DNA from 3 places in the Pseudoalteromonas sp. A25 genome. Region 3 is predicted to be linked to each of the others. Evidence: predicted binding sites of a transcription regulator. Region 3 holds the regulator's gene; each other region holds the start of a gene.

Region 1 (7,056 bases), 450 kb from region 3:
GGTTTTACCTGCTAATTGAATAGATGGAAAATGTAAGTTCAGCCTTTTAGCCGTGCCCTCTTTGGTCACCTTTTTCAACCCATACTTGGTCATATAAACGGCTTGTTCATTGAATCGCTCACGATTTATCACATCATGCTCATATAAAACCTTGCCTGTGGCATTGGTCATTGCAGAAATAGTGGTCAGCTGGCGATATACCCCGTTGCCTGCCAAGGTAGTATACATTTGCGCCACCTCAAAACTAGATAACTCTAAGGCCCCTAAAAGCAAAGACGGGTATTGGTTTATTTGTGTCTCTATGCCAAGCTTTTTAAGCGTCGTAGCTACATTATGTACTCCAACATCAAGTCCCAAGTTAACCGCGGGGATATTAACACTGTTACTAAATGCTTGGTAAAGCGGTAAAGCGCCGCGATATTTACGATCAAAGTTCTCAGGCCGCCATACATCCCCCGACTCATCGGTGACTTGTAATGGGCCGTCATCAAGCAATGTACCAAGGTGATAATTTGGCTTTTCTAATGCAGTTAAATATATTGCGGGTTTGACCAACGAGCCGATATTTCGCTTGGTGTCTAAGACGCGATTAAAGCCGCTGTAACGTACGTCACGCCCAGCTACTAAGGCAGCAACACCTCCTTTTTCGACATTGACTGAAATCATGGCGGTTTCCAGTTGCTCTGTATCAAAGCGCCGCTCTAAGTAAGGCAGCCCTTTGCGCACGGCCTCTTCCATCGCCGCCTGCTTTTGCAAATCAAAGTACGTAAAAATACGCACACCTGCATTAATGATCTCTTGATTCGTCAGCAGCGTTTTCAGCTCTCTGTCGACCAGTTCCAAGTAGCCAGGATAACTTTGCTGACGACTCTTTTTTAAAGGCTGTATTTTAATCGGCCGAACCAAAGCTTGACGCAGTTCTTTTGTCGATATGTGCCCTTGCTCCGCCAGTAATCGCAGTACGAGGTCTCGTCGCTCTTGTACACGCTCAGGATAACGCCTTGGATTATAGTATGAAGGGCCTTTTACCATCGCAACCAACATTGCAATTTGGTCGAATTCCAACTCATCCACAGGCTTTGCAAAATAAAACTCCGCCGCCAGCCCCATACCATGTACACCTTGACTATAAGCTTGACCCATAAACACTTCGTTTAGATAGGCTTCTAGGATTTGGTCCTTGCTGTATCGATAATCCAGAATAAGCGCAATAAATGCTTCATTGATTTTTCTAACGAGCGAGCGCTCGCGAGTCAGGTAAAAGTTTTTGGCTAGTTGCTGAGTTAACGTACTGCCCCCTTGCACAGTTCGACCGGCTTTAAGGTTGGTATATAAAGCACGCAGAATAGACCAAACTGACACGCCATGATGATCATAAAACGCTCTGTCTTCAACGACCAAAAGCGCCTGCTTTAAGATATTAGGAAACTTCTCAAGCGGCACAAACTCTCTGTCTTGTTTAGATTCATTACCAATTCGTGCTATTTGCACAGGCTCCAAACGCGCCTGTTGTATACGCCGGCCATGTTCATCAACAATATTGGCTAAACGTTTACCGGCAAAGCTTAAAGTAAATACTTGCCCCGGCTCTACGCCATCGTAAAATTCAAATGCTCGACGAAATACCTTGATTGTTCGCCCTTGTATAACATATTGCCCCGTGCGGCTAATTTTATTCACCTCTGAATAATTGAGACGTTTAAGCTCCCAGATAACTTCCTTCTCGGATAAAAATTGCTCTGGATAAAAGTTCATGGCACGCGCATATACCTGCACCGGCAATTGCCACTTACTCCCTTCAAATTGGCGCGTGATCTTAGCGTCTAAATAAATGAGATAAAAACTAACCAGTACCACTGTGGCGAGCGTGCCTTTGTAAAAAAAACGCCAACAAGTTTGTAATACACGGTGCTTGAATGCAGCCACAGTGGCTTTTTGTGAAGCAGCCTTAGCTTTTGATGAAGTGCTTTTTGTGCGACGCTTTTTGGCTGGCGTATTGGTGGGCTTTTTCTTCGTGTTTTCTGTGCCTTTTTTACTGTTATCTACCATGCCAATAATTACAAACTTCTTAGTTAAATATACCGAAGCATAGAGTACCCCAGATTAACAAAGCCTTAAAGAGAGAACGGGCCACTGTGGCCCGTTCTTTATCGTTCATTGTTCAACTATTGCCACGATTACTGACTACGTACCGATACAAACTCTGGATAAGCATCAATTCCGCAATCATGTTGGTCCATACCGTTAATCTCTTCTTCTTCACCAACACGTATACCCATGGTCTTTTTAAGCAAAGCCCAAACCAAGTAAGACACGATAAATACAAAGCCAAGAATACAAACCAAGCCAATAAACTGATTAACAAAAGTAGCATCGCTATTAGACAAAGGCACTAACATAACCCCTAACATACCGCAGGTGCCATGCACTGAAATTGCGCCAACTGGGTCATCAATTTTAGCTTTGTCCAAAAATACAATACTAAACACCACTAAAGCTCCCCCTAATGCGCCAAGCATACAGGCCAGCAGAGGCGTGGGTGAAGCCGGCTCTGCGGTAATAACAACGAGTCCTGCTAATGCGCCATTTAACACCATCGTTAGGTCCGCTTTGCCCCACAGCGCTTTACATACCAACAGTGCTGCAATTGCACCTGTTGCGGCTGCCGCATTGGTATTTAATAGAATTTGACTCACAGCAACTGCATTTGCCTTATCTGCCAAAAATAGTTGTGAGCCGCCGTTAAAACCAAACCATCCCATCCACAAAATAAACGTGCCTAATGTTGCTAAGGGCATGTTTGAACCAGGGATTGGGTAAATTTCACCATTCTTGCCATATTTACCTTTACGAGCACCCAACAAGATTACCCCTGCTAAGGCTGCAGCAGCTCCTGCTCCATGTACAATCGCAGAGCCTGCAAAGTCGACAAAGCCAAGTGCTGATAAAAAGCCACCACCCCAAGTCCAGTACCCTTCAACAGGATAGATAAACCCTGTTAGTACCACCGTAAAAGCTAAAAACGCCCATAGTTTCATGCGTTCAGCAACTGCGCCCGATACAATTGACATCGCCGTGGCCACAAACACAACTTGAAAAAAGAAGTCAGATTCCAAAGCATGATCAGCATCCGCTGCGGCTTCACCTATCAATGCACCAAAACTTGGTACAATACCGCCCTCAGTATTGCCAACGTACATAATGTTGTAACCAACGAGCAAAAACATCGTACATGCTATGGCGTACAAGGTAATATTTTTAGTTAAAATCTCCGTGGTGTTTTTTGAGCGAACCAATCCTGCCTCTAACATGGCAAAACCCGCTGCCATCCACATGACTAATACACCAGAGATTAAAAAATAAAATGTGTTTAAAGAAAATTTGAGTTCTACAATTGCACTTTCCATCATTCGGCTCCTTAAATTGCTTCTTCATCTAATTCGCCGGTACGGATCCGCACGACTTGGTCTAGGTCATAAACAAAAATTTTGCCATCACCGATTTTTCCTGTGCTAGCAACTTTTGTTAGTGTGTCGACAACTCGCTGTGTATTTTCACTACGGGTCGCAATTTCTAGTTTAATTTTTGGAATAAAATCAACTTGGTATTCAGCACCACGGTACAGCTCAGTATGACCTCGTTGGCGGCCAAACCCTTTTACATCCACCACGGTCATTCCCTCGATACCTAAGTCTGCGAGCGCTTCTCTTACTTCATCCAATTTAAATGGTTTTATTATTGCACTTATCATTTTCATTGTTGGTCCCCTTAGGACAGGTTTATCCTGTTAACTAAGCTAATCCAACCTTCGTGCCACATAATAAAGTTATTAATTTTCAGAATGTTATTTTTTTCATGACGATAAAATAGAATATAAATGCACCAACTAAGTGCACAATTAACTATGCTGTGCTGTGATGGTGCAATACTCAAAGACAGCCAGCGGCTCAATGCCGCCTGTCGGTTATCCTATTGTTAATGGTATCTGACTCATACACTTTGAAAATTGCGTGAAAAACAACTGTAATGTTACAAACATATTCATTTGGGGAAAATAATGAACTTACGCAAAATGCTTGCAGTGTGTGTTGTAACAGTTAGCTTTAATTGTATTGCGGCTGAACAAAATCGAGCAATTGATATTGATAGTAAAGTGATCACCAACCATAAAGCGACTATCAATGGTGAGAAGATCAGCTACAGTGTGACATCAGGCACCCAGCCTGTATGGAACGAACAAGGCGAACCGACAGCAACGCTCTACTACAACTACTATAAAAAAGACAAAGTTGACGATATCAGTAAGCGCCCACTTTTAATTTCATTTAACGGTGGACCAGGTTCCGCTTCTGTCTGGATGCACATTGCTTATACCGGGCCACGTATTTTGAAAATAGATGACGAAGGATACCCGGTACAACCTTACGGTATGAAAGACAACCCGCATTCTGTACTTGATGTTGCCGACATCGTTTTCGTCAACCCTGTAAGAACAGGCTATTCACGTGTTTTGCCTAATAAAGAAGGCAAAATGCCCAGTGCCGATGAGCAAAAAGCGCAGTTTTTTGGTGTTAACGCCGACATCGAATACCTCGCAGATTGGATTAATACCTTTATTACCCGCAACAATCGCTCACTTTCCCCCAAGTTTTTAATCGGTGAAAGTTATGGCACAGTTCGAGTCGCAGGCCTTGCCCGAGAGTTACAACAAGCCCATTGGTGGTTTTTAAATGGTGTAGTGCTGGTTTCGCCAACCGATATCGGTATCAAACGCGAGGGGCCGGTGAAAGCTGCCAATCGACTTCCTTATTTTGCGGCCACAGCGTGGCATCACAAAGCCCTACCAGCCAAGTTGCAGCAAAAAGATCTCACTGATGTACTCTCAGAAGTTGAGCGCTTTACTATAAACCAATATTTGCCAGCACTAGCAAAAGGCGCTTTCATTGCAAACGATGAAAAACAAGCCATTGCAGAGCGCGTTGCTTTTTACAGTGGTTTAACTAAAACTTTTGTCCTACAAAATAACCTAGATATCAGTGATGATGCATTTTGGAAAGAACTGCTACGAGACAAAGGTTATATCTTAGGCAGATTAGACTCACGTTATTTAGGCATCGACAAGCGAGACGCAGGGGATCGTCCAGATTACTTTCCTGAATTAAGCGCTTGGTTGCATGCCTTTACACCTGCCATTAACCATTACATCCGTGAAGAACTTAACTACAAAACGGATGTGCAATACAATATGTTGGCTAACGTTCATCCATGGGACAGAAGTAACAATAACACGGGTGAGCAACTGCGTGAGGCGATGGCTGAAAACCCTTACCTCAATGTGCTCGTACAAGCCGGTTACTATGATGGAGCCACCAACTACTTTGATGCAAAATATACTATGTGGCAACTTGACCCCAGTGGCAAAATGCGAGACCGCTTAAGCTTTAAGGGCTACCGTTCAGGCCACATGATGTATTTGCGCAAAGAGGATTTAAAAACATCTAACGATGATTTACGTGAGTTTATTAAGGCGTCTTTAAAAAGCCAAACTCGTTCCGCTAAATACTAACCTTCTTGAGTGCGGATAGCCGAGCTATTCGCACTTATCATCCTATACGCATTGTGACTTATCGAGCAGCTTGGTAGTATCGCCCTTTTACCATCTTTAGGGGCGTAAAGATGCAAGGTACTTTAAGCAAGTTAAAAGCAACGCATACACAACCAATCCAATATAAATTACCTATAGGTGATGAGCTTATTGAACTCAATGAGTATATTGGTAAGCACATCACACTCACGCATACAGGGAATATTTTTTGCTGCAACTGCGGTAAAAAAACCAAAAAAAGTTACTCCCAAGGTCACTGCTTTGTTTGTATGAAAAAGCTTGCTAGCTGTGACATGTGTATTATGAAACCTGAAACTTGTCACTTTGAACAAGGCACATGCCGAGAGCCACAATGGGGGGAAGAAAATTGTATGATCCCGCATTATGTCTATCTTGCAAATACATCAGGGTTAAAAGTAGGTATTACCCGTCATACTCAGATCCCAACGCGTTGGATAGATCAAGGCGCAACGCAAGCGCTGCCTATATTTAAAGTACAAACGCGTTTGCAATCTGGCCTCGTTGAAGTAGCACTTGCTCAGTTTATTGCTGATAAAACCAATTGGCGCAATATGCTCAAGGGCGTCTCAGAAGATATGGATCTTAAAGCCTGTGCCAACGAACTGATCCCGCAAATAAAGCACAAATTAGATGAGCTGGCCGAACTATTCGGTGCCACAGCAATTGAATGCTTGGATGAGGATGTGGTGGATTTAAGCTTTCCCGTTGAACACTTTCCAACCAAGATCACGTCATTTAACTTTGATAAAAACCCTGAAGTATCAGGTGTTTTGCAGGGAATAAAAGGCCAGTACCTTATTTTTGATACTGGCGTTATCAATATACGTAAATTTACCGCCTACGAAATAACTTTCTCAGCATGATAAAAACGTAGCCAGTCGTTACAGCTCAAAGGTTTACAATACATAAAACCTTGTACTGTGTTGCAGCCCAGTTTGTGTAAAAACTGGCGCTGTTCTGGCTTTTCAACCCCTTCTGCAACAACATGCAAATTGAGTGCCTTTGCCATTGCAATAATCGCAGCAACAATTTCGCTATTACCATATTCATCAGGGATTTTGGCCACAAAGCTGGCATCGATTTTTAGCGTATCGATAGGCAACTTAGTTAGATAACTTAATGCAGAATACCCCGTTCCAAAGTCATCTAAAGCAATCGAGATGCCTAAACTTTTTAATTTATGAAGCTCGCTTTTAGCTTCATGTAAATTACTGATAAAGCTGCTTTCAGTCAGTTCTAGCTCTACAAAGCGTCCATCCAAACCATGTTTATTTAATGCATTCGACACCGTTGTCGCTAACTCACCTTGACATAAATGCTGAGCAGATACATTGATGGCTATACGCCTCAAGTCACTTCCCTGGCGACGCCATAGCGCCATTTTTTCACAGGCTTTATTGATAACCCATTGGTCCAACTTTATGATTAAT
Region 2 (7,056 bases), 900 kb from region 3:
TAAATTATTGGATAAACGCATAATTACCTCGCAGCACTCAACAGTGTATCAAAAATCGTTCGCGCAGTTGAGATGATCTGCGCAGATGCTGAGTATGACTGCTGAAACCTTAGCAAATTAGCAGCTTCCTCATCTAAGTTGACGCCAGACATCGATTCAAACCATGCCTCAGACTGGTTTGCTAAAGCCTCAAAAGCCGCGCCATTGGTTTTTGCCTGATTTGATATTACCCCTATTTCTGTTACCAAACCTGCATATGCCTCGTTAAATGTCGCTAAATTATCAGCCGTTGCTGTTGTTATCACATCTTTACGCACCAATTCACTTGATTGTAAGTTGGACAGTGCAGAGCCATTTCTGTTGTCATCGAATCCGCCTGTATTGATATCTAGTGTAAATTGATCGCCTGTTGCTGGCTGCCCCTCGATATCAAAGTCAAATCCATAGGTACTAAATGGCGCCCCGGCTTGATTTAACATATTTTTGCTCGGTGGTGTAATGGTAAACGTACTCGTGCCACTGCCATCTGAAATTTGGTACTCATTTGCCGTTGCCGTCTTCGTAATCGTTATTTGTCCATTAGCCAGTGCTGGCGCATTCCCAGGAGTAGAACCTGCTGTAAATCCGGCACCAATACTGCTCACTGTACCCACGGAAATGCTAGCACTACCAACATTCCCTGCAGCAACGCCCGTACGTATTGGCGAAGCCAAAGCCAAGTGATTAGGGCGCTCAGTAGCAAGCGAAATCGAGCTTGCGGTTGTAGAGTTAAGTTTAACTAAAAAGCTATCGTTTACTGCAGCACCAGGACTCACTGACAACGCTAATCCATACAAATCAGAGCCAGCAGGCACCGCCGTGGTTGAATTAACAACTCCACCCGATACGTTGGCAGTCGCAGGCGTACCTATCACATTGCCTTTTGCATCCACCGCAGCAATTTCAACACTCGTTGCAGTTAAAAATGTCACCCTAAAGTCTGTCGCTGGCACATTTTTACCTAAACCAGCCTCTACAGTGGCTGTTACTCCACCCGTTCCCGTATTATCTTGATACGCGTACCCTTGTACACTAGGAATAGTGAACAGATCTTGTCCCATATTCCCATCAAGGTCCATGCCTAAGCGGTTTTGTTGATTAAACGCATCTGCCAACGCGAGCCCTATTTGCCCTATCTGATTTTGCGCGGGGTGCAAAATTTCATCCCGAAAGGCTAATATTCCGCCAATTTTTCCCTTTAAAGTTGAGATATCGACATCTAATGCAACGGCACTACCGCTGGACACATCCAGTTTAAGATCTTTGACTTCAGGGTCTGGGTCTCCGTTTAAAGATAAGGTGTTAAATGTACCATTCTCCATCACTAAAGACTGACCAGAGCCAAGAAAAACCAACTTCTCCCCATTGGGACCATCTATCGTCTCAATATCCACCAGCTCAGATAGCTGTTTAATCGCTTCATCACGCTCGTTGAACACCGAGTTTGCAACATTTGAACCTTCCTGTCCCTTACTGGCAGTGATTTTATTGTTCAAATTACTGATGTTTTCAATCAGATTATTTGCTTCGCTGGTGTACACATTTAGCTGTTCATTAACAACGCTTCTTTGATCAAAAACAATTCCCGACAGGCGGTGCATCTGATCCACCAAATTCTGAGCATCAGTCATAAACAATGAACGTGTCACAGACGAAGAGGGTTGGTTGGCTGCTTGCTGTAAATTATTAAACAATGAGTTAATACTTGTACTCAAGCTATTAGAGTCTTGCGAAAACAGGGTATCCACTCGAGAAGACTCGGTTGTAAACTGCTGGTAATACGCTTGGCTTGATATATCTCTATTGAGTTGTTTTTGAGCAAATTCATTGAGCATTCGCACAGTCTCACCACGACCTACTTGGTTACCAATCATGGTGGCATGCTCAGTACGCTCTCTAATATACCCCTTGGTATTCATATTAGAGATATTCTTACTGGTTGTTTGCAGTAGTTCGTTACTTGCACGAATGCCATGACTGCCTATATTCATTAAATCATAGGTCATATCAATTTACTCCTTGACGGATCAGCGACGACAGCATCTGCTTAAACTCGCCTCGCTGAAGGACGCTTTTAATCTTTTGCGCATAGTTTGGATCAGTTGCATAACCTGCCTCTTGCAACGCCTCAAGGTATTGAGAAGGCTCTTGTACTTTCTGAAGCGCTTTTTCATAGCGAGGGTTACTTTGTAAGAAGTCAACATAATCACTGATGCTGTCTTTAATCGAGTCGTACACTCTAAACTGTGCCTGCTTTTTAACTGGCAAACCTTGCTCAAACTCGAGCGTCAGCTTTTTGGCACTTTCACCTTGCCACGATTTATCTGATTTGATATTGAATAAGTTATAACTGCTTGAACCATCGGCTTTATTAATCACGTGCTTGCCCCACCCTGTTTCCAGGGCTGCTTGTGCCACCATAACGGCAGGGTTTAAGCCAATTTTTTGTGCTGCGTCTTTTGCGTGTCCCCAAAGCGCCTCAACAAAAGATTCTGGATCTTTAAAATCAGCCTCATCTTCTTCCACCTTATCGGCTAGCGCGCTATTACTCTTAATCACAGCTTCACCATTGGCTATTTTGTCGCTTTGGAAGTTAGCGCCAGTGCGCAAAACCGAAGCAGGCGTGTAACCCTCACCATTTGGCGATAATTGTTGCACAATAAGATCAGCCAGCCCCAAGTTACCTTTGCCTGCAAGCTCAACCGATAATTGTTGATCATGCATCTCTTCAAAGAACTTGACGCTACTTGAATTAAAAGGACTATCTTTATCTTCCATTGCCTCATTGGCTTTACGCATGCTCTTTAACAGCATTTGCGTAAAAATAGACTCAAACTGCTGCGCAGCCTTTTTTAAAGCTTCGTTAGAAGCTGTTTGATCCGTGCCGCTTTTCAAGGCGTCTTGACGCAAGGAGTTAAGATCTCCTAAGTCAAAAAAGTTCTGATTGTCTAACGGATTAGTATTCATCTGCTCAACGACACATAGTAAATATTCATACAAATATGAATGCAAAAAGCGAGCCAAAAAAAAGCCCTGATAATTCAGGGCTAACTCTTTGATTAAAAATAAAACTTTATATGACGACTAATTGACCATTAATCGCCCCAGCTTCTTTAAGGGCTTCTAAAATGGCCATTAAATCACCTGGCGCTGCGCCCACTTGGTTGATAGCTCGAACCAAATCATCAAGACTAACACCGGGGTCAAACACAAAAGCGCGAGAATCATCAGTGTCGACATCAATAATGCTTTGCTGGGTCACAACCGTCTCTCCCTCAGCTAACGCCTGTGGCTGAGAAACATTCTGTTGCTCTGCAATCGTCACCGTTAAGCCTCCATGCGTAATAGCCGCGGGCTGAAGTTTGACATTCTTACCGATTACAATCGTACCAGTTCGCGAGTTAACAATAATTTTAGCGGTTGTGTCAGCAGGCTTGAATTCTAAATTTTCAAGCGTCGATAGATAAGCAACACGCTGTGAGGGATCTCGTGGCGCAATGACGCGTACAGAGGCGGCATCCAATGGTTTTGCACTATCAGGACCAACTAACGCATTTATTGTATCTGCCAAGCGCTTAGCCGTCGTAAAGTCAGGGCTATTCAAATTGAAAGTAATGTGGTCCCCTTGTGTAAATGGACTCTTCACTGCACGCTCAACCATTGCGCCATTAGGGATACGACCAACCGTTGGCGTATTGATCACGACTCGACTACCATCTAATCCTTCAGCACCGAGACCACCTACGATCAAACTACCTTGCGCAATGGCATAAACATTACCATCTACGCCTTTTAGAAAGGTTTGCAGTAATGTGCCGCCCCTTAAACTGCCCGCACTACCGATAGAGGACACTGTAACGTCAATCTGTTGCCCTGGTTTAACAAAAGGGGGTAAGTCAGCATGTACAGCAACTGCTGCGACATTTTTAATTTTAGGTTTTAAATTTGCGGGCATGGTTATGCCAAAGCTACTAAGCATTGCTTTAAAGCTTTGCTCAGTAAATCGGCTTTGCTCACCCGTGCCAGGCAAACCAACCACTAAACCGTAACCAACTAATTGGTTTGACCTTACGCCTTCCACCATGCTGACGTCTTTTATACGCTCAGCTGCTGCTTCTTTAGGCGAAAACAAACTCCCAAGTAATACACATGTAATAAGGAATAATCTCATCATCTTTACCTTTTAAAATGGGAGTAACGTGCTCATAAAGAACCGTGCCAGCCAACCTGGACTTTGTGTCTCTTGATGTTGCCCCTTGCCTGAATATTGGATCCGAGCATTGGCAATACGGTTCGACTCTACCGTGTTATCCGCTTTTACGTCTTGCGCTCTAACTAAGCCTTCTAGGCGAATAAACTCTTCACCCGTATTTAAAGTCAACCACTTTTCACCGCGGATCACTAAATTACCATTAGGAAGCACTCTCATCACATTAACTGAAATATTACCAAACAAACTATTTGATTGATTAGCCTGAGAATCGCCTTTAAAAGAAGAATCAGACTCCAAGCCGAACTGCAGACTTTCCTTGCCAATATTAATGGCTGAGCCGCCTAACCCTGTAATTGGGCTCAATGAAGCATCTGTCTCTTTGTCTGTTTGACTATTGGCAGCTTTTGACGCTGCAGTCGTTTCTCTTAGAATGACCGTTATAATATCGCCCGTTCTCAGCGCTTTTTTGTCTGAATATAAGTCGTTCGATAAATGCTGACTAAACAAAGAGCCTGTCGCAACAACCGTCTGTGCGTCTTGCTCTGGGTACATAGGTGCATAGTATGGATCATCTCTTACCACATCAGCGTTTTGCGTAGATACGCACCCCGAAAGAACAGCGGTTACCACAATCGCTAAGCTAAAATCACGCATACTGCCCCCTAATACCTATAGTTGTTGATTAATGTAACTAAGCATTTCATCAACAGATGAAATAACTTTTGAGTTCATCTCATAAACTCGTTGAGTTTCAATTAAGTTTACAAGCTCTTCCGTTACATTTACGTTAGACGTTTCAAGCGCTCCTTGAACAATCGAGCCAAGTCCGTCAACGCTTGGATTACCCTGAACTGGCGCGCCACTAACAGCGGTTTCGGTATATAGGTTCTGTCCAATGGGCTCTAAGCCTGATGGGTTAATAAAGTCGCTAATCACCAATTGCCCAATCACAACGTTTTCAGCCTGACCAGCCACTGACACAGATACTTCTCCATCTTGTGACACCGTAATTGACTGCGCATCATCAGGGACGTTCATTTGTGGTTGGATCGGAAAACCAGCCCCTGATGTTACAACACGCCCTTCTTCGTCAGTAGTAAACTGACCATTACGAGAATAAGCAGTGGTGCCATCAGGCATTTGGATTTCAAAAAAACCGGGGCCTTGGATCATCCAATCTAGCGAGTTTTCTGTGCTTAGCATGTTGCCTTGAGAAAAATTCTTTTGGTTGGCGACCACCTTAGAGCCGGCACCTAGCATCAAACCAGACGGCAGTTCAGTGTCTTGTGATGAACGACCACCCGGCTGATTAATATTTTGATAAAGTAAATCTTCAAAAATTGCGCGGCTCTTTTTGTATCCAACAGTACTGGCGTTAGCAAGGTTATTGGAGATAACCGCAATGTCAGTCTGTTGGGCATCTAAGCCCGTTTTACTTATCCACAATGCTGGGTTCATAATATCTACCTCATTTGGTTAGATGATGCGCAATAGAGACACATGACGCTCGTCTATCTCTTCTGCGGTTTTCATTAGTTTCATTTGCATTTCAAATTGACGCTGATGATTTATCAAATCAACCATTTCATGCACTGGATTTACATTAGAGCGCTCAAGTGTGCCGCTCATGATCCGGGCAGTTGGAGAGATATCGCAAAAACCACACAGGCCATTAACCAGCGCGTCTTGTTTTGGACGAAATAATCCGTCATTACCTTTTTCCAACTGACTGTTATCAGCTTCTATGATTTTTAACCTATCTACGACTTCCAAAAAATTGGCAGGGGCGCCTTGGGGCCGTACTTGAATGGAGCCATCATCACTAAACACCACTTTCTCAACGGGGATAGGTAAAATTATAGGACCACCTTCGCCAATAACTTGGCGGCCATGACTCGTGACCAGTGAACCATCTGAACGAATATTGAAAGTACCCACTTTGGTATATGCTTCATTACCGCCTTGGTCCATGACACTGATCCACGTTTTTTGCGAAACCGAAATGTCTAAATCTCGCCCAGTTTCAACAACCGCGCCAGCATTCATATTGGTACCAGGACGTTCTTGCATAGCAAAAACACGCGTCGGTAAGCCTTCGCCAAATGCTTGCATAGAACGTGCTTGAGCAAAGTCGGCTTTAAAACCAATGGTATTTGAGTTTGCGAGGTTATTGGCTTTAATCGCAACACCTCGCAAGTTTTGCTTAGCGCCGGACATCGCCACATAGAGCATTTTATCCATCGTTCTGGCCTAAATAATTGTTCATACCTTGTATAAAGCAATTTCAATGCCAACAATAGAAGCGGGTTTAAAAGGTAGACTGTCAAAGATATGGCGTGAAAAAAGCCGCTGTAGATAGCGGCTTTTATAGAAGTGAAAATTCTATCGGATCTGTAGAATATTTTGCTGAATTGTTGAGTTAACTTCCAGTGCCCGCGAGTTTGCTTGGAAGTTTCGCTGAGCGCTAATTAAGTCAACCAGTTCATTAGTTAAATTCACATTTGACTGCTCAAGTGCAGATGAATTAATGGTACCCAATGTGCCTGAACCAGGCTCGCCAGCAATCGGCTCTCCAGAGGTTAAACTTTTCTTCCAAGATGTATTACCCACTTGCTGTAAACCTTGAGAGTTTGAAAAGCGCACCATAGCAACCTGCCCTAAGAAAGTGGAGTCACCATTACTATAAGAGGCTACAATTTTACCATCTGATCCGATATCAATACCCGCAAGTCGACCCACGGTGGCCCCATCTTGCTCTAGCGCTTTAACTTCAAAACGGCTCGCATATTGGGTTGGCAACTTAT
Region 3 (7,056 bases):
CGGACCTAAGCCCTGCGGCAATTAAAACGGTCGTAGAGAAAGCGATAGACATTGCAAAGTTTACCTCAGATGATCCTTGCAATGGCGTGGCTGATAAAGAGCTACTAGAAATGTCTCCACCCGATTTAGACTTATTTCACCCATGGGAAGTTACGCCGCAAGAAGGCATCGCATTGTGTTTAGAAGCAGAGAAAGCAGCGTTAGATTCAGATAAGCGTATTGTAAACTCCGATGGTGCAAGCTTTTCGAGCCATCAAGGCTTGAGAGTATATGGTAATAGTCACGGGCTTATAGCGGGCTTTCCTCGTACCCGCCACACATTAAGCACGGTTGTGATAGGTAAAGACGGTGAGCAAATGCAACGTGATTCAGCTTACACAATTTCTCGAGAGAAAAAAGGTCTAAAAGCAGCCAGAGAGATTGGTTTAGAAGCTGCAGAAGCAACTTTAGCGCGGTTGAACAGCCAAAAGCTTTCAACGATGAAAACGCCCGTTGTATTTCGTGCCGATATTGCAAATAGCTTATTTGGTCACTTAGTCTCGGCCATTGGTGGTGGGGCTTTATATCGCAAGTCTAGCTTTTTACTGGATCACCTAGGCAAACAAGTTTTTAACTCGTGTGTCAACGTGGTTGAGCGCCCCCATTTACTCAAAGGGCTCGCCTCAAGTCCATTCGATAGTGAAGGTGTAAAAACGGTCGACCGAGATATTATTCACGGTGGCGAATTGCGTACGTATTTATTGGCCAGTTATGCTGCTCGCAGGCTTGGTATGAGTGCAACTGGACATGCAGGTGGGATCCACAATTGGCTTGTACAACAAACACATGATGATTTATCTGAGCTCTTAAATGAAATGGGAACAGGACTGTTGGTTACGGAACTAATGGGCCAAGGAGTGAGCACGGTAACGGGGGATTATTCACGCGGTGCTGGTGGTTTTTGGGTTGAAAATGGACAAATTCAATATCCTGTTAGTGAAATTACAATCGCAGGTAATTTGAAAGATATGTTTCAAAATATTCAAGGGATTGGTGGTGATATAGAGTACAGAGGGAGTGTGCAAACAGGATCGGTACTCATAGAATCTATGCAAGTAGCAGGAGCTTAGTTTAAAAGGAGCAATCGCTCCTTTTTTACATTTAAACCAAGAACCAAGTTGCGGTACCAAGAAAAGCGAATATCCCAACAATATCAGTGACGGTGGTGAGTACCACGCTGCCTGCAAGGGCTGGGTCAATGTTCATACGCTTTAAAATAATTGGGATACTGGCTCCAGCAATACCTGCTGCGAGTAAGTTCATGAACATTGCAAACGCGATAACGGCACCAAGTACAAAGTCCCATTGCCATAAGGCGACAACCCCCGCGATTAAAATTGACCACAAAATGCCATTTAGTGCGCCGATAGCCAGCTCTTTACCAAGGATAAAACGTTGGTTAGTTTGATTAATATGACCTAGTGCAATACCACGGATCACTAGCGTTAATGTTTGGCTGCCAGCCACACCACCCATACTGGGCACTATGCCATTTAATACCGCGAGAAACGGTAAAATATCAAGGGTGCTTTCAAAAAAGCTTGCCACAAAAGCAGCTAACAAAGCAGTTAATAAGTTTATCCCAAGCCAAATAGAGCGCTTTTTAGAGCTTTTGAATACGGGAGCAAAGGTATCTTCCTCGTCATCAAGACCCGCCATGCTCATTAAACTATGCTCGGCATCTTCGCGAATAACATCAACTATATCGTCAATGGTTATACGACCAAGCAAGTGAGCATTATCATCAACCACCGCAGCTGAAATCCAGTTATGACGTTCGAAAAGCTGCGCCACTTCTGTTTCATCCATGGTGATGGGAATTGACTCTTTATCGGTATCCATTAATTCACTGACAAGCTTATCGGGTGAGTTGGTCAGTAAACTGTTCAGTGATAGGGCGCCTATGAAGCAATTGTCTTTATCTACGACATAAAGGTCATCGGTTCCATCTGGTAATGCTCCTCTGAGGCGTAAATAGCGTAATACAACATCCAAAGATACATCAGGTCGTATAGTGACCGTGTCGGTATTCATTAGAGCGCCAGCAGAACGCTCTTGATAGGATAAGGCTTGCGTTGCACGCTCACGATCCTGTGAATCCATAGCGCCAACAACGTCTTGATAGACGGTTTCAGGCAAGCTACGTAATACTTCACCAAGGTCATCGTCGTCCATGTCTTCGGTGGCTGCAGCGATTAGCTCAGGTTCCATCTGAACAATAATGCTCAGACGTACATCTTCAGAGAGTTCTTCGAGAACATCACCCTGAATATCGGGATCAACGAGTTGCCATAGCTGACGGCGAACTTTGTGTGGAGACGACTCTAAAAGTAAAGCTGTATCACAAGGAGCGGTTTCAGCTAGAATGCGCCTGACTTGAACAAACTGCCCACTATTTAAAGCCTGCGTTACTTGTTGCAGTTGTTGCAGTGTATAGTCTTGTTCAAGGGCTTCTGGCATAGGCTTCCTTCAATATAATCGTTTTTATAATGTCAGTGCCTAAAGGAATAGCTGAAGAGCCAGCCAAGATATGATTTGAAAAGTTAGGCACACTTCACGTTTTAGAGTTTAACGTAAATTTTGACAGCTTACCAAGCCCTAGGAGAATTTTAATTATTTATAAGGGTAAGCTAACTTATTCTTGTTCATAAAACTTTTGTGCGATTAACTCTCCAACAGCTTGCAGTGCACCTTGCGCATCAGGGCCATCACAAACCACTTTAACTTCTTTACCCTGACTACTTTCAAGTAGGAGTAAAGCCAAAACGCTATTCCCTGCGGCAGATTTTTCATCTTGATACAGAGTGATTTGCGCATCAAATTTAACAGCCAACTGCGCTAATACAGAGGCAGCACGCGCATGCAAGCCGCATTTATTTTGAATTAAAAAAGTATCTTCACAACGCATAGGTTACGTATCTTGTTCTCTGTGGCGGATCTTAATGTTGGAATGGGTACGAGCAAAACTCTCGCCGATTGTTTGCGCTAAGTAAACAGAGCGGTGTTGACCGCCAGTGCAGCCAATAGCAATGGTTAAGTAACTGCGATTATTACGCTCTAGATGAGGCAACCAAGTTTGCACAAAGGTTTGAATTTGCCAGGTGAATTTTTGCACAATGCTGTGGCTCGCCAAATAGTCTTTAACAGGCTGATCGAGTCCCGTTAATGGCTTAAGTTCTGGTTCCCAGTGTGGGTTTGGTAAAAAACGTGCGTCAAACACGTAGTCTGCCTCTTTTGGGATGCCATGTTTAAAGCCGAAAGATTGAAAAGTGACAATAAGTTGTTTGTCTTTTTTACCTAAAATGCGCTCACGTATGGTCTCTGCAAGTTGGTGTACGCTGAGTTCACTGGTATCAATTAACACATCTGCACGGGTTGTCAGTACGTCAAGTAGCTTTTTTTCTTCGCGTATGGCTAAGTCCAATGGAAGATCATGCATGGATAGTGGGTGTAAGCGCCGTGTTTCAGAGAAGCGTCGAATGAGCGTGTTATCGTCACTATCTAGATAGAATAGCATTGGGTTAGCAAACCCAGGGAGGTACTCTAAAATATCATTAAAATCTTGCTGCTCTTTTGGTAGGTTACGTACATCGATACTAACAGCGATTTTGTCGTAGTTATCCGATACGCTGCGCACTAAAGAGGGTAATAGATTGACTGGGATATTATCGACACAATAATAGCCTAAGTCTTCTAATACGCGCAACGCTACTGATTTACCTGAACCAGAGCGACCGCTAATGATGATTAATTCCACTATGCTTCTCCTGGTCACCTAATCTGCAGAGGCTATAATGGCATAAAGTTCCTCATCATTACCAGCGTTCCTTAACTGCTTACAAAACTCTTTGTTATTTAATTTCTCAGCAATCGCGGCTAAGGTCTTCAAATGCTGCTCATTATCGCCATCTGGCACGATGAGTGCGAGGAAGATATCCACTGGTCTATTATCAATAGCATCAAAGGGAATGCCTTGTTGGTTAACCAGTAACATTGCAGTGACCTGCTCTATGCCATCAATCCGGCCATGTGGAATCGCAATACCTTTACCTATACCTGTACTGCCCAGCTTTTCTCTGCTCATTAAAGCATTAAGAATATCATGGGGGTTCAAGTGAGGAAGTTGCTCGTGCGCCAGCTCGCTGATGTATTCGAGAACACGTTTTTTGCTATTAAAAAGGACTGCAGCTTTGGTGCAGTCCTTGTTTACTATAGAGCTTAATTTCATGATTAGTGTCGAATAAGCTTCTCTTTGTGCTTAATAACTTGACGGTCCAATTTATCTATTAAACCGTCGATTGCAGCGTACATGTCTTGATGTTCGGTTGAAGCAAAGAGTTCTCCACCATTAACGTGCAAAGTAGCCTCAGCTTTTTGTACAAGCTTTTCAACATCTAAGATTACATGCACATTGTTAATATGATCAAAGTGCCTTTCTAGCTTCGCAAACTTGTTGTTTACATAGTCTCTTAATGAATCGGTGATTTCTACGTGACGACCAGTTAAATTTAGTTGCATAAGCATTTTCCTTCTTTGGTAATACGTCTAAATCAGGCTTTTGCGCTGATTGGACGGTGGAATGGCTAACGACTCCCGATATTTTGCTATGGTACGTCGGGCCACCTTAATTCCTTGCTCCGCTAATATATCCGCAATCTTACTATCGCTTAATGGTTTAGCTGTATTTTCTGCGGCAATTAGCTTCTTGATAAGTGCTCGAATCGCTGTTGAAGAGCACTCACCTCCGTTTTCTGTACTAACATGGCTTGAGAAGAAATATTTCAACTCAAAAATGCCCCTGGGTGTGTGCATGTATTTTTGTGTGGTAACACGAGAGATAGTGGACTCGTGCATTTCAACCATTTCAGCCACATCGTTTAACACCATAGGTCGCATTGCTTCTGGGCCATGTTCAAAGAATGCCTGTTGTTGTTGAACAATGCAATTAGTAACTTTCATTAATGTTTCATTTCTGCTTTCTAAACTTTTAATGAACCATTTTGCTTCTTGTAAGTGTGAGCGAATAAACTGACTATCAGTGCTGGATTTAACCGAACGAGACATGGCTGCGTAATGGTCGTTAACACGGATTTTTGGCATACAGTCAGGGTTGAGCTCCACAACCCAACGGCCCTTTACTTTTTTAACAGAAACGTCAGGAATAACATACTCTGATTCTTCTCGAATAATACTAGAAGCGGGCTTTGGGTTGAGTGTATGAATTAAAGTCATGACCTCTTTCAAATCATTCTCTTTGAGCTTTGTTTTTTTCATCAAGGTTCGGTAGTCACGACTAGCCAATAAGTCGATGTGCTCATTGAGAATCATTTTGGTTTCATTTAACCAAGGGGTATTTGGGTCAAATTGATTGAGTTGTATGCATAAACACTCTTGTAGTGTGCGAGCACCTATTCCAATTGGGTCAAATAGCTGGATCCGTTTCAGTACAGCCTCTACTTCATCAAGCTCAATCGGCTCACCACTGTTGCCATCATTTAAGCTCTCTAGAATGTCTTCAGTACTGAGAGTCAGCGTACCGTTATCATCAATTGCTTCAACTATCGCTACAGCAATACCCCGATCAGTGGGACTAAATGGGGTTAGCTCTAGTTGCCACATTAAATATTCATGGAGTGTTTCAGTTGTTTCACCTTGATATATGGTTTCGTCTTCGGGCATTGGGCCGCTGCTTGCAGCAGGGGCGGCACTCATATACTCATCCCACGTGACATCCATGGCAAGCTCATCACTGAGTGTTTCTTTGGTTAGCGCTGAATCAGAGTCCATTTCATAGTCACTGATGGCCTCAACCTCTTGATTGTCCGTTTGTGTATCATCACGACTGTCATCTTTACCATTTTTTTCTTGGTCACTGCTATGGGTCTCTGGATCAGAGTCCGACTCATCGACTTCAAGAAGCGGGTTGCTATCCAGCGCTTCTTGAATTTCTTGCTGTAAATCCAGCGTGCTCAACTGCAGTAGGCGAATAGCCTGCTGTAGTTGCGGTGTCATGGTAAGTTGCTGCCCCATGCGCAGCTGTAATGATTGCCTCATGTACCTTTAACAATCCTTCTTGTTCTTTGTTATTAGTGTGACTAAGCGTACATTAACTATAGCTTGAATTGCTCACCAAGGTAGACATCTCTGACCGTTTGATCCGCTAAAACATGTTCAGGGGTACCAGAAGCGATGAGTTCTCCGTGTGATACAATGTAAGCTTTTTCACATACATCAAGGGTTTCTCGAACATTGTGGTCGGTAATAAGTACGCCTATGCCTCTATTTTTTAAATGCTCAATAATTTTCTTTATATCTAACACTGAAATAGGATCAACACCAGCAAAAGGCTCATCTAACAGGATAAATTTTGGATTTGCGGCTAAAGCGCGAGCAATTTCTACCCTGCGACGTTCACCACCTGATAATGCCATACCTAAGCTGTCTCTGATATGTTGAATATTAAATTCATCGAGCAGTTCATTTAAAACCTGTTCACGAGCTACTTTATTGAGAGAATTACGAGTCTCCAGTATCGCCATTAAATTTTGATAAACTGTCAGTTTTCTAAAAATGGATGATTCTTGTGGTAAATAGCCAATACCTAATCGAGCACGGTTATGCATCGGCAGTAAAGTGATGTCGTGGTCGTTAATACACACAGAGCCATGATCGCTAGGAACCAGCCCCACTATCATATAAAAACTAGTCGTTTTCCCTGCGCCATTGGGGCCAAGTAGGCCAACGATACTGCCAGCTTCAACGCTTAGGCTGACATTTTTAACAACTTGTCGTCCTTTATAGCTTTTCGCCAATGCGGTTGCAGTTAATACACTCATAGTTAGTTACCTTGGCCAGCTTGTTTGGCTTTTTTTTCAGGGACCAATATAGTGTGTACGCGAGCACTATCTTGTTCACCACGCTCGGCGCTAATCAGTTGCTTATCCATGTCGTAGGTGATTGCTTGTGCTTGAATAATCTGTCCTGCTTGGTTGATGGTTGCATTCCCTTTTATTTCTA

What was found. The regulator sigma-54, encoded in region 3, starts transcription at its own class of promoters, with help from an activator protein. The targets are predictions, from matches to a motif close to GTTGGCACGNNNNTNGNNT.
Region 1: the regulator sigma-54 is predicted to act here: its motif matches at 3,800-3,818, upstream of GDK41_RS03440 (P-II family nitrogen regulator).
Region 2: the regulator sigma-54 is predicted to act here: its motif matches at 3,046-3,064, upstream of flgJ (flagellar assembly peptidoglycan hydrolase FlgJ).

Annotation. Positions count from the first base shown of each region.
Region 1 is NZ_AP021846.1:766,004-773,059, reverse strand. Features, by position in the region: gene mrcB (penicillin-binding protein 1B) at 1-2,049, opposite strand, end outside; gene GDK41_RS03445 (ammonium transporter) at 2,178-3,407, opposite strand; gene GDK41_RS03440 (P-II family nitrogen regulator) at 3,419-3,757, opposite strand; gene GDK41_RS03435 (S10 family peptidase) at 4,058-5,566, shown strand; gene GDK41_RS03430 (DUF2797 domain-containing protein) at 5,677-6,489, shown strand; gene GDK41_RS03425 (EAL domain-containing protein) at 6,465-7,056, opposite strand, start outside.
Region 2 is NZ_AP021846.1:1,220,234-1,227,289, reverse strand. Features, by position in the region: gene flgL (flagellar hook-associated protein FlgL) at 1-21, opposite strand, end outside; gene flgK (flagellar hook-associated protein FlgK) at 24-2,045, opposite strand; gene flgJ (flagellar assembly peptidoglycan hydrolase FlgJ) at 2,047-3,006, opposite strand; gene GDK41_RS05485 (flagellar basal body P-ring protein FlgI) at 3,113-4,210, opposite strand; gene flgH (flagellar basal body L-ring protein FlgH) at 4,223-4,906, opposite strand; gene flgG (flagellar basal-body rod protein FlgG) at 4,922-5,710, opposite strand; gene GDK41_RS05470 (flagellar basal body rod protein FlgF) at 5,729-6,493, opposite strand; gene flgE (flagellar hook protein FlgE) at 6,635-7,056, opposite strand, start outside.
Region 3 is NZ_AP021846.1:320,578-327,633, forward strand. Features, by position in the region: gene pmbA (metalloprotease PmbA) at 1-1,109, shown strand, start outside; gene mgtE (magnesium transporter) at 1,141-2,499, opposite strand; gene GDK41_RS01500 (HPr family phosphocarrier protein) at 2,675-2,947, opposite strand; gene rapZ (RNase adapter RapZ) at 2,951-3,796, opposite strand; gene ptsN (PTS IIA-like nitrogen regulatory protein PtsN) at 3,815-4,267, opposite strand; gene hpf (ribosome hibernation promoting factor) at 4,270-4,557, opposite strand; gene GDK41_RS01520 (RNA polymerase factor sigma-54) at 4,585-6,093, opposite strand; gene lptB (LPS export ABC transporter ATP-binding protein) at 6,150-6,875, opposite strand; gene lptA (lipopolysaccharide transport periplasmic protein LptA) at 6,878-7,056, opposite strand, start outside.